4 regions of the Streptococcus sp. 20925_1_22 genome follow, and region 2 is predicted to be linked to each of the others. Evidence: predicted binding sites of a transcription regulator. Region 2 holds the regulator's gene; each other region holds the start of a gene.

Region 1 (3,191 bases), on a different contig from region 2:
TTAGCTGCGTCCATTGGCGAACCACCACCAAGCGCGATGATTGTATCAGGTTTGAAGGTACGCATAATCTCTGTACCACGTTCAACTGTTGTGATATCTGGATCTGGCTCTACGTCTGCAAAGATTTGGTAAACAACCTTATTCCGACGAAGATCAAGTTGTTCGATGATACGATCTAGGAAACCAAGCTCTACCATAGCATGGTCTGTTACGATCATGACACGTTCCACATCGCGACATTTTTGCAGATATTGGATAGAGTCACGCTCGAAGTAAGTTTTTGAAGGGAGTTTCATCCATTGCATATTATTTCTACGTCTTCCTACTTTTTTGATGTTCAAGAGATTCACAGCACTAACGTTATCACCAACTGAGTTGCGACCATAAGATCCACAGCCCAGAGTCAGTGATGGCAGGAAGGCATTATAAACATCCCCGATACCGCCGAAAGTAGAAGGTGAGTTGCAAATAACACGGATAGCACGGACAGCCTTACCAAATTCCTTGGTCAACTCTTCGTCCGCTGTATGGATAGCAGCTGAATGACCAAGACCATGGAATTCTACCATTTGACGGGCTTTTTCAACACCGTCTTCACGGGATTCAGACTTGAGCACAGCAATGACAGGTGACAATTTTTCACGTGTCAATGGCTCTTTTTCACCAACTTCTTTACACTCTGCAGCCAAGATATTCGTATCTTCTGGCACGCTGAAACCTGCTTGCTCTGCAATCCAAGTAGCTGGCTTACCAACGATATCCGGATTGAGCTTAGCACCAGCACAGTTCTTGCTATTTGCCTTAGCACCGAAGCAGAATTCTTCCAACAGAGCTTTTTCTTTCTTATTTACAAAGTAAGTATGATAAGATTTGAACTCTGCTACAAATTCATCATAAACTTCCTTGTCAATGATAACCGCTTGCTCAGAGGCACAGACCATACCATTGTCAAAGGACTTAGACATAACGATATCATGCGCTGCTTGACGGATATTCGCGGATTTTTCCACATAAGCTGGTACGTTTCCGGCACCAACCCCAAGAGCTGGCTTACCACATGAGTAAGCTGCCTTCACCATTGCGTTACCACCTGTCGCAAGGATTGTTGCAATCCCTTCATGGTTCATAAGGGCAGAAGTTGCTTCCATCGATGGCGCTGTAATCCACTGCACACAGTTTTCAGGCGCACCTGCTGCAATCGCTGCATCACGCACGATTTGCGCTGCATGAGCAGATGATTCTTGAGCAGATGGGTGGAAAGCAAAGATGATCGGATTACGAGTCTTCAAGGAAATCAAAGATTTGAAAATTGCTGTTGAAGTCGGGTTGGTAGTCGGTGTGATACCGCAGACAACACCCACTGGCTCCGCAATCAGGGTCAAACCAGTTACATCATCTTCCTCAATAACGCCAACAGTCTTTGTATGGCGCATGTTATTCACAACGTGTTCACAGGCGAAAAGGTTTTTAGTTGCCTTATCCTCAAAAACTCCGCGACCTGTTTCTTCATAAGCGTGCAGAGCCAACTCACCGTGAGCATCCAAAGCTGCTACAGAGGCCTTGGCTACAATGTAGTCCACCTGTTCCTGATTCAGCTTTCTCATTTCCTCTAGTGCAACCAGACCTTTTTGCACCAATTCATCGACATGCTTTTGCGCTGCCAAAGCCTTGTCTTCTTGTTCTACCGTTTTCTTCTTTTCAGCCATTCTATTCCTCCAATGGTTTTGCCTTAGGTTAGACGAAGAACACTAACCTTTGTTAAATATTTCACAATTTAATTATAACCTATTTAATGTTTTTTGTAAACACTTTCACTTAACATTCACAAACTTTTTCCTGTTATTTTGTGAATGCCATACAATAAGCGCTGATTTGCCAGATTATTTTTGTCTATTTTGTGAAAAACTTTTTTAATTTTTATAGATTTCACATACTTTTGTTTTCACATAATATATGAAAGCGCTTTCTTTGTTTAGATATAAAAAGCTCGGATGAACCGAGCTGATTATTTATGGTTTCACATTGCCAGAATTTGCTTCATCTATGGCTTGCTTAATGGTATTGGCATAGAGAGTTCCTCCCTCAATGATGGACTCTGAGTTCGAGCCAAAGTGGACATAGTCTGTCCCTTCCCAAATCTGCGGATTTTCGATAGCAGTTTGATGCCAGTCAGCCACAAATACATAGTCGTACTTCTTGGCTAATTCCAGCTCATACTCCCGCTGCTGGGCTAAAATACCGCCCTCTGAGCGACCGTCATAAGGGGTCACGAGAATCAGCTGATGCCCCTTAGGCAGGCTGGAAACATACTCATCCAAAAGTTCATTCGAGTAACCGGACGAATTGGTTCCAAGAGCCAGGACAACCTGCTTCTTCAGCACTCTATTAGCAATATCTGTCTTATAGACCTCCAAGCCTGTGCTCAGACTGCGACTAACGACAGTGTCTAGCTCGATTCCTGGCAAGATCTGCTGCAATTGATCGCTAGAGCGCAGGGCAACCGAGTCGCCAATCATAGTAATCCCGTCCGCCACATTGTACTCAGTCGCCTTGGACTGATCAACCTGACTGCGAGTTGTCTGCATCTTAGTGTCTGCTTGATTCAGAGCGTTGACAATCAAACTTTCCTCAAAAGCTCCTACCTTTGGTGCTGTCACCGAGATAAAGAACATGATTAAAGTCAGTGGAATCATACTGTAAAAAATTGGTCTGGTAAGAGACGATAGGTCCATCTTGGTTCCCATGATAACTGGCTGGCGACCAGCAAGAGTTGGCTCCAAGATGTAGAAAGACAAAGCTGCAAAAGTAAGAGACAGCAGCGTCGTCAAGAGAACAGCCAAGCCGTTACTCATCAGCTGGGTGAAGATAATATAGAATGGCCAGTGGAAGAGATAAACTCCATAGCTGGTATCTGCGATAAAGTTGATAACACTAGGCTCCTTCACATCAGGGAGCTTGTCATGCAACATCCTAGCTGCCAAAATCATCAGACAGGCCAAGGTAGTCGAAATCAAGAATCCTACCAGGTAGGTCCAAAGGTTGTCAAACTTAAGCAGGAAGCTGAGCAAAAGCAAAATAGCTGCGCTGCTCCCCATAATTCCTAGCACTTGCTTGAGAGCCAGCTTTTGCTCCAGCATCTTAAAGCGACTGCTGACATGGCCGACACCAGACAAAGTAGCCAAGATGCTTCC
Region 2 (3,191 bases):
ACGCTCTCAAGCACCTGGCGACATCTATTATACTGGTACACAATCATCCATCAGGCTCAGTCGTCCCTAGCAGAAACGATGATGAAGTGACCCAGCATATGAAAGAAGCTTGTGAGATGATGGGCTTGGTTCTTTTAGATCATTTGATTGTGTCCAAGTCCAACTACTATAGCTACCGAGAGGAGACAGATATGATATAATTTGATTTACTTGAATATAAAAAACTTCTATTCGTGTTGAAAAGAGGTTTTTCTAGGAATAGAGGATTTTAAAGAATATTGACAACATAATCAAACAGAGCTAAGTCTCCTTCTCTGGAGCCAAACAAGAACTCTGGGTGCCATTGGACGCCAAGGAAAGGACTGCCGTCAGTAGAAGTGATGGCTTCAATAATCTTATCGCGCGGATCATAGGCGATGACTTCTAGTCCGGCCGCTAAATCCTTGATACTTTGATGATGGAAAGAGTTGATTTCAGATGCAGGGCCATAGATTTCGTGCAGAATAGAGCCGTTCTTGGTCACCATGCTTTGAGTTGTGTACTCAGCAGAGCTGTCTTGCCAATGATCTTCAATGTCTTGATGAAGAGTACCACCCAGTGCGACATTATAAAGTTGGGTTCCGCGGCAGACAGTGAAGATTGGTTTATTTTGACGGCGGGCTTCCTTGATTAAAGCTAATTCAAAAATGTCCCGTTTGAGTAGATAATCATTGCTGTCAATGGCTTTTTCTTCTCCATAGAACTGGGGACATACATTCTGACCGCCTGTGATGATTAATTTGTCAACAATGGAAACATACTGTTTTGCCATTTCTTCATCACCAATTGGCAAAATCATTGGAATTCCGCCAACTTCTTTAACTCCCTCAACGAATCCTGTCGCCGTATAGCTCATATGGATGAAGTGATCGTCTGGGATTTCTCTTTCATTTCCGGTTATTCCAATAATTGGTTTACTCATTGAGTGTTAAATACCTCTTTCAAATTAATGTTCATTTTTTCTCATGAAGTAGAGCAGAGTCTGCAGTTCGCTAGTCAGGTCAACATACTGAACGACCACGTCCTTAGGTAGGGATAGATTTACTGGTGAAAAGCAGAGAATGCCCTTGACACCAGCCTGAACTAAGATTGATGCAACTTCTTGAGCTTTTACGCTAGGTACAGTTAGGATGGCAGTTTGCACATTTCCTGACTGTATTTTTTCTTTGATTTGGGAAATTCCATAGATAGGAATCCCATCGCTGGTTGTGCTGCCAACTTCTGGATGGTCATCTATGTCAAAAGCCATTACAACCTTCATTTTATTGCGCTCATGAAAACGATAGTGTAGCAGAGCACGTCCCATATTACCAACGCCAACAATCATGACATTGGTAATAGCATTGTCGTTTAAGAGGTCAGCAAAAAAGTTCATCAATTTCTTGACATCATAACCAAATCCTCTGCGGCCAAGTTCACCGAAATAAGAAAAATCTCGTCTGACGGTAGCAGAGTCAATACCAATGGCTTCTGCAATTTGCTTGGAGTTTGCTTTTTCAATCTTCTCAGCATTAAACCGTTTAAAAATACGATAGTAGAGCGACAGTCTCTTAGCAGTTGCTCGGGGAATTGTAGTATTTTTTTCAGTTTTCACAAAATCACAACCTTTCTAATTCTATTTTATAGGAAGTTTGTGAAAAAATCAACTAATTAAGGATGTTTGATTTATAAAAAAGAAAATTAGTAATTGCTGGGAATAGTAGCGTTGAAAAACTTAGTCCTGGTAGGGAGTCAAGTCTAACTGGTACATCTGGCGATACAAGTCCCCAATTAGCCCTGTAAAAGGCAGTTGGTGCTCATTGTAAGTTATGGAAAGTACTTTGAGAGAGTCAGGAACTGTGACGCAGCCAGAGAAGGCTAGAAGAAATTCGTCGAAGTCTTCATAGGTAAGTGTTCGTTTCACCTTATATGAGTCCAAATAGGTCAGTTCAACCATCGTTAATCCTTTCTTTGAGTTCGATTAGTCATTTGATATTTTCAAGCGTTCTAAGTAGGAGTCAAGCTTGTTTGGTCTTTTAAAGAGTCTAAACCAAAAAAGCAAAATTGCGAGAATCTTGCTTATTGTGGTGTCTTTTCAAAAATATTTCTTTCAACCAAGCTATCCATCAAGAAATAAAATTTTTGCTGGATAATGTGATTGTCTTCTGATTTGAAAATATTGACCAAGCGCAGGCCTGATTTTTCAGTGATGTTGATTTTGAAACCATTTAAATCTTTATTGACAATTATTTTCAGCAGAAAACCATTTCCGCTGTTGGGAACAGATTCCAGCAGACGAGAGAGTTCGTAGTTGCCAACCTTGCTTTCAGCGAATGTATTGTCGCGCAAGGTAAATTTCTTGACATTTGGGTGAAGTGAATAGGTATATTCACAGTTTGCTAAGCTAACAGATGTTTGAAAGGCCATCTTATCCTCCTAAAATTTCTTTTAATTTCTTTGTAAATGATTGAATCTCTTGCAGAGTCGTCTGGTCCGAAGTACTGATCCGAATGGACTCATACAAGCGGTTGGAATCCTTGCCATACATAGCTTGCAAGACATGACTGGGTTGTATAGCTCCGGCCGTGCAGGCTGAGCCTGTTGAAATGGAAAAGCCATTTAAATCCATTTGAAGTAGAAGCAGGTCATTTTTTTGATTGGGAAATCCCAAATTGATGACGTAAGGCAAGCTGGGCTGACTTTCATTTAAGTAAAAGTCAATGTCCGATAAGTCAGCAAGTAAGCTGTTTTTTAAGTCTTGCGCATGCTCTAGATTTCCCTCTAGATGTTCCATGCTCTCTGACAGAGCCGCCGCCATGCCTGTGATAGAGATTAGATTTTCAGTTCCAGCCCGGTGCTTTTCTTCCTGGTCACCACCGTGCATGAAATTGTCAAAATCCATCTTCTTGGCATAAAGGAAGCCAACACCTTTGGGACCATGAAACTTATGCGCTGAAGCAGATAGAAAGTCAATCCCTAGCTCGTCTGGGTAGATGGGAAGTTTACCAATTGCTTGAACGGCATCAACGTGAAAAGCAGCAGGATGTTCTTGCAGTAATTCACCAATTTCCTTAATAGGAAGGACAGCACCCGTCTCGTTATTAACCGCCATGACGGACACAAGAATAGTGTCAGGTCTAAGTGCCTTTTTAATATCCTCCGCTCGAATCTGA
Region 3 (3,191 bases), on a different contig from region 2:
CTCATAAACTGTAAAAAGGTAAAACCAAGAATGAAAGGCAGTCGATCAGGCTGCAAAGTTTGCAAGAGTTTCTGTAGAACCAGCTGTGGATGAAGTAATAAATCCCAGCTATTGAGGCGATCATAACGTCCTATGTAGATAGCCAGACTGGACACAGCCGACAGAGCTGCCGTCAGCAATAGATCCAAATACCAGTTAAGCTTCCAACGCTCCTTGATGACATACCAGCTCTCCATACCACAGAAAATCCCGAATAAAATACTGGAAACAAAAGCTAAAAAGAGCAGAAAAACACTTGGCTTACTCAGAACATCTGCTACCCAAGTCATATGAATCAAATCAGTAATCATATAGAAAGTGTTGGGGAAGAAAAGCAACCACAACAGGAAAAGAAGAGGATAGATCCACTTCTGTTTCTTGAATAAAAGCGTCAATACAGCAGCATCATAGCTGATTAAGGCCAAGGTCATATTCCAGATGAGATAGGTAGGACCGCCATTTAGAGATTGTATATAGATAAAAAAGGCAATCATCAGAAAAAGAGCATGAATCATGATCGGTTTACGCATACGAAAAGCTCCTCCTCGGTGTGTCATAATTGTGACTGATTAGAGCACCATTATAACATAAGTCGTGTTATTTACACTGAATTCTGTTATAATAGTCTGTATTATCACTGAAAAGAGACTCACATGACAAAAAAAGTAATCGCTGTGGACTTGGACGGAACCTTGCTGGACTCTAATAGCAATCTGTCTGATTTCACCAAAGAAACCATCAAAAAAATTTCTCAAAAGGGCCATAAGGTTATTATCACAACAGGCCGGCCCTACCGCATGGCTTTGAAATATTATAAAGAATTAGAGCTCAATACGCCCATGATCAACTTCAATGGCTCTTTGACTCATATTCCAGAAAAGAAATGGGACTTTGAAAAATCGCTGACGCTGGATAAGTCCTTTCTACTGGATATGGTTAAGCGCAGGGATGAGATTGAAGCGGATTTCATTGCTGGCGAATACCGCAATAAGTTCTACATCACCAATCCCAATGAAGAAATTGCTGATCCTAAGCTATTTGGCATCGATGCTTTCAAGCCAGAAAACCAGTTTCAAGCTAATCTGGTAACGGAGAATCCTAACGCCATTCTCTTGCAGACGCGAGCATCTGACAAATATGCTCTGGCAGAGGAAATGAATGCTTTTTACCAGCATGAACTTTCTATCAACTCTTGGGGCGGCCCACTCAACATCCTCGAGTGTGCTCCCAAAGGTGTCAATAAGGCCTTTGCCCTTCAGTACCTGCTTAATGTTCTCCATGTAGACCGTAAAAATCTGATTGCCTTTGGAGATGAGCAAAATGATACTGAGATGCTGTCCTTTGCTGGCACTGGCTATGCCATGAAAAATGCCAATACCGACCTTCTTCCATACGCCGACCAGCAATTGTCTTTGACCAATGACCAAGATGGCGTTGCCCACGAGCTCAACAAACTCTTTTTATAAAACTAGACAATTAGGCAAACTCTGTTCGAGAGTTTGTCTTTTTCTTTTTTGTCTTCTCACGACCTCTATCAGGTTCAAAAAGCTTTAAAAATAGGGCCTTATCAGCTATGTCAGAATATTTGAGTGAATTCACGCTTAGTTTTGTAAGCGTTTGCTATTTGTTTGAGTTTGTGATATAATTAACATAATCAAAAACTAAATAACAGGAGGAAACTACTTATGAAAGCAGTCGTTGTAAATCCAGAAGGAACCGCTGTCCAACTCATCGAAAATAAAGAAATGCGTCCTCTTGAAACAGGGGAAGCTCTCGTTGATATCGAATACTGTGGTGTCTGCCATACTGATTTGCACGTCGCACATGGTGACTTTGGCAAGGTGCCAGGTCGCGTTCTTGGACACGAAGGTATTGGTATTGTCAAAGAAATCGCTCCAGATGTAAAAAGTCTCAAAGTCGGAGACCGCGTCAGTGTCGCTTGGTTCTTTGAAGGCTGCGGCGCTTGTGAATACTGTACAACTGGCCGCGAAACCCTTTGCCGTACAGTAAAAAATGCTGGTTATTCTGTTGACGGTGGGATGGCAGAGCAATGTATCGTAACTGCAGACTACGCTGTCAAAGTCCCTGAAGGACTCGATCCTGCACAAGCTTCTTCTATCACTTGTGCAGGCGTAACTACCTATAAGGCTATCAAAGAAGCCCAGCTGCAGCCAGGCCAATGGACAGTAATCTTTGGAGCAGGTGGATTGGGTAACCTAGCGGTTCAATATGCCAAGAAAGTCTTTAATGCCCATGTTGTCGCTGTTGATATCAACAATGATAAGCTAGCTTTGGCCAAAGAAGTTGGTGCTGATATCGTCATCAACGGCCATGAAGTTGAAGATGTTGCTGCTCTTATCCAAGAAAAAACTGGCGGTGCGCATTCTGCAGTAGTAACAGCTGTTTCTAAAGTTGCCTTCAACCAAGCTGTTGATTCTATTCGTGCTGGCGGTCGGGTAATTGCCGTTGGATTACCATCTGAAATGATGGATCTCAGCATTGTCAAAACCGTTTTAGATGGTATCCAAGTCATCGGTTCCCTCGTTGGTACTCGCAAGGACTTGGAAGAAGCCTTCCAGTTTGGTGCTGAAGGATTAGTGGTTCCTGTCGTTCAAAAGCGCCCTGTTTCAGATGCAGTGGATGTCTTTGACGAAATGGAAGCGGGTACCATTCAGGGACGTATGGTACTTGACTTCACACACTAATGCTTTAAAGCATGTCAATCCCAACATTTACCAAACTTTTGGAAACTTATGATAGACAGGCTTGATATTATTTAGAAACTTTTGCCATTACAGAGGGAGACTAAAGACATAAGATGCGATTTTTTGTCTTTGGCCCTCCTCTTTCTTTTTTGATAAATAAACACTTTCTCAAACAAAATTCTCTTCTGTCATTTCAAAAGTCTCTTTCATATTATTTCAACGTTTTTTCATATATTAATCTGTTTTATTTTCTGTTTTCCTAATTTATTAAAACATTTCTATAGCCAAGGTTTGCTTATACCTATATTTATCAGGGGTGCAGCAAATACTGACATTTTTGAAAGAAAAAGTCGTTTTTAGGAACAAACGCTTGCATTTTTCATGAAAACGTTTTATAATAAACTTGCCTTAAAGTTTTCTTAAAACTTAAGTCAAACATTTTATAAG
Region 4 (3,191 bases), on a different contig from region 2:
GATTGATGTTGAAGACTTGGGTGGAACGCTGAGGTTAGGGCTCTATCCTTCTAAGCTTAAGCCTGGCTCTAAGGCAGCAGCGGCTTACGACCATCAAGAAGTCGTGCAGCGCCGTCACCGTCATCGCTATGAGTTCAACAATGCTTTCCGCGAGCAGTTTGAGGCGGCTGGATTTATATTTTCTGGAGTTTCACCAGACAATCGCTTGGTCGAAATAGTGGAAATCCCAGAAAACAAATTCTTCGTAGCCTGTCAGTATCACCCAGAGCTTTCTAGCCGACCGAACCGACCTGAAGGTCTTTATACGGCATTTGTCACAGCAGCGGTAGAAAAGAGCCAGGAGAGATAGACTTGCTTTTTCTAGGATAAGCGATTTTTCTAGAGAAATGTTATAATGAAAAATAAAAGGAGGGAAGAAGATGTTTCTAAACATTTTAGCTAGTATTCGTACTAATAATTTTCAAGATGAGCATTGTATAGAAAAAATCCAAAAGCTCTGGAAAGAGCAGGAGCCAGCAGTGGCTGAGGCTTTTGCTGAGGGGGAGCCGGTTTATGCCGTCTATCATGACTATGCTAGTGATTACAAAGGAGACTACAGTCTCTCTATCTGCCGTTTGACAGATGGGGAAGTCTATGATTTTGACACATCCGAGCAGACCTATCAAGTATTTGAAGCGGATAAGGAAGATCCTCAAGCGATTCTTCATGCTTGGCAGAGGATTTGGCAGGCAGAAGAAACAGGTGAGCTTCATCGGGACTACACTATTGACTTTGAAAAATACGATCCCGACCAAACGGTGGCTGTCTTTGTTGCGACTCAGCAGCACTGAGTTTTCTGTGTTCCTGTCTTAGCTTCATTTTCGTTTAGATTTTCTAGATTTGTTGATTGAGTAGAAAGTTGATTTTTTGAAATAAAGTCAAAAATTTTCTTGACAAGCCTTAGCTGTCCTGTTATACTAGTAAGGTACTCAATCGCGGGGATGGCGGAATTGGCAGACGCGCAGGACTAAGGATCCTGTGACCGCTTTAGGTCGTGAGGGTTCAAGTCCCTCTCTCCGCATCAAGTAAGCTGGCTTCGGCCAGCTTTTTCATTTTGCAATAGAGATGCTTAAAAAGGCTGAGTGTCTCCCTGCAATTCTTTAAAATTTCAGGAAAAACTAGCAATTTTAGTTAAAAAGTGATAAAATAAACAATGTAAGTGGTTTAACCACAAAAAATAAGAGGAGGCCTGATAAGAATGGCAATCGTTTCAGCAGAAAAATTTGTCCAAGCAGCTCGTGACAATGGTTACGCAGTTGGTGGATTCAACACAAACAACCTTGAGTGGACTCAAGCTATCCTGCGTGCGGCAGAAGCTAAGAAAGCACCAGTGCTTATCCAAACTTCAATGGGTGCTGCTAAATACATGGGTGGTTATAAAGTTGCTCGCAACTTGATCGCTAACCTTGTAGAATCAATGGGCATCACTGTACCAGTTGCGATTCACTTGGACCATGGTCACTACGAAGATGCACTTGAGTGTATCGAAGTTGGTTACACTTCTATCATGTTTGATGGTTCACACCTTCCAGTAGAAGAAAACCTTAAATTGGCTAAGGAAGTCGTTGAAAAAGCACACGCTAAAGGTATCTCAGTAGAAGCTGAAGTTGGTACTATCGGTGGTGAAGAAGACGGTATCATCGGTAAAGGTGAATTGGCTCCAATCGAAGATGCTAAAGCAATGGTTGAAACTGGAATCGACTTCTTGGCAGCTGGTATCGGTAACATCCACGGTCCATACCCAGCAAACTGGGAAGGTCTTGATCTTGACCACTTGAAGAAATTGACAGAAGCTCTTCCAGGCTTCCCAATCGTATTGCACGGTGGTTCAGGTATTCCTGATGACCAAATCCAAGCAGCTATCAAACTTGGTGTTGCGAAAGTTAACGTTAACACTGAATGCCAAATCGCATTCGCTAACGCAACTCGTGCATTTGCTCGCGACTACGAAGCAAACGAAGCAGAATACGACAAGAAGAAACTCTTCGACCCTCGTAAATTCTTGGCTAATGGTGTAAAAGCTATCCAAGCATCAGTTGAAGAACGTATCGATGTATTCGGTTCAGAAGGTAAAGCTTAAAAAGTTTGATATATTTTTAAAAAAGTTTATCCGAAAGGATAAGCTTTTTTTGTATTATGACAATTGGACAAATAAAGAACAAATAATATTTTTCTTACAATCTAATAAAAAAATCTTGACAGAATAGATGATGAGGAGTAAAATATTAACCAGTTAATTAACTAGTTAACGAGTTAAATAAGTTGTTAAAAATTGAGTTTCTGCTATATTTTATAGAAAAAAATATTTAGATGATTTCTTTGGGGGTATATTATGAGTTAATTGTAAATTGTGATAAGTTTTAGCGAATTCTGTATAATCAAAAAAGAAAGTGATATTCAATGGAAAAAAAGAAGAAATACTTAACAGGAATTGTTGTCATTGCTACTGTGGGTCTTTTTGCTCATCAGCTAGGTTATTATCAGGCAAACAGTTCGATTAAAAAATCCAATCGAGTTAGCTATATTGATGGTAAGCAAGCTGTTCAAAAGTCTGAGGAGTTAACGCCTGACGAAGTAAGCAAAAAAGAGGGGATTAACGCGGAGCAGATTGTTATCAAAATTACTGATCAGGGTTATGTCACTTCTCATGGTGATCACTATCATTATTATAATGGGAAAGTTCCATATGATGCTATTTTCAGCGAAGATCTTTTGATGAAAGATCCCAACTATCAACTTAGGACTGAGGATATTGTCAATGAAGTCAAGGGTGGATATGTTATCAAGGTTAATGGCCAATATTATGTTTATCTGAAAGATATAGCTCGCGCGGATAATATTCGCAGTAAGGAAGAGATTAATCGTCAAAAGCAGGAACATGGTCATAATGTTACGAAAATAAGCAATGAAGTAGCAGCAGCTAGAGCTCAAGGCCGTTATACAACAGATGATGGCTATGTTTTTAATGCTTCAGACATTATTGAGGATACGGGAGATGCGTATATTGTACCTCATGGTGATCATTTTCACTATATCCCAAAGAGTGATTTGTCGCCTAGTGAGCTAGCTGCAGCTCAAGCTTACCTATCAGGTAGAGGAAAAGTAGCTAGTACTGTAGTCAGCCGTTCGTATAATAATGGAAACGGTGGCTG

Evidence for each region. The regulator Rex, encoded in region 2, represses fermentation and respiration genes when NADH is low (regulators of the CRP and FNR family bind a similar motif). The targets are predictions, from matches to a motif close to TTGTGAANTANTTCACAA.
Region 1: the regulator Rex is predicted to act here: its motif matches at 1,756-1,773, upstream of adhE (bifunctional acetaldehyde-CoA/alcohol dehydrogenase).
Region 3: the regulator Rex is predicted to act here: its motif matches at 1,674-1,691, upstream of adhP (alcohol dehydrogenase AdhP).
Region 4: the regulator Rex is predicted to act here: its motif matches at 1,176-1,193, upstream of O3621_RS04240 (class II fructose-bisphosphate aldolase).

Annotation. Positions count from the first base shown of each region.
Region 1 is NZ_JAPVYE010000002.1:50,247-53,437, reverse strand. Features, by position in the region: gene adhE (bifunctional acetaldehyde-CoA/alcohol dehydrogenase) at 1-1,706, opposite strand, end outside; gene O3621_RS02725 (acyltransferase family protein) at 2,010-3,191, opposite strand, start outside.
Region 2 is NZ_JAPVYE010000003.1:54,272-57,462, forward strand. Features, by position in the region: gene radC (DNA repair protein RadC) at 1-200, shown strand, start outside; gene O3621_RS04705 (gamma-glutamyl-gamma-aminobutyrate hydrolase family protein) at 269-961, opposite strand; gene O3621_RS04710 (redox-sensing transcriptional repressor Rex) at 986-1,633, opposite strand; gene O3621_RS04715 (DUF4649 family protein) at 1,754-1,975, opposite strand; gene O3621_RS04720 (DUF1831 domain-containing protein) at 2,098-2,445, opposite strand; gene O3621_RS04725 (cysteine desulfurase family protein) at 2,447-3,191, opposite strand, start outside.
Region 3 is NZ_JAPVYE010000007.1:22,388-25,578, reverse strand. Features, by position in the region: gene O3621_RS09815 (DUF1361 domain-containing protein) at 1-596, opposite strand, end outside; gene O3621_RS09810 (Cof-type HAD-IIB family hydrolase) at 693-1,505, shown strand; gene adhP (alcohol dehydrogenase AdhP) at 1,725-2,744, shown strand.
Region 4 is NZ_JAPVYE010000002.1:352,973-356,163, forward strand. Features, by position in the region: gene O3621_RS04225 (CTP synthase) at 1-349, shown strand, start outside; gene O3621_RS04230 (effector binding domain-containing protein) at 420-830, shown strand; tRNA gene O3621_RS04235 (tRNA-Leu) at 975-1,060, shown strand; gene O3621_RS04240 (class II fructose-bisphosphate aldolase) at 1,238-2,119, shown strand; gene O3621_RS04245 (pneumococcal-type histidine triad protein) at 2,440-3,191, shown strand, end outside.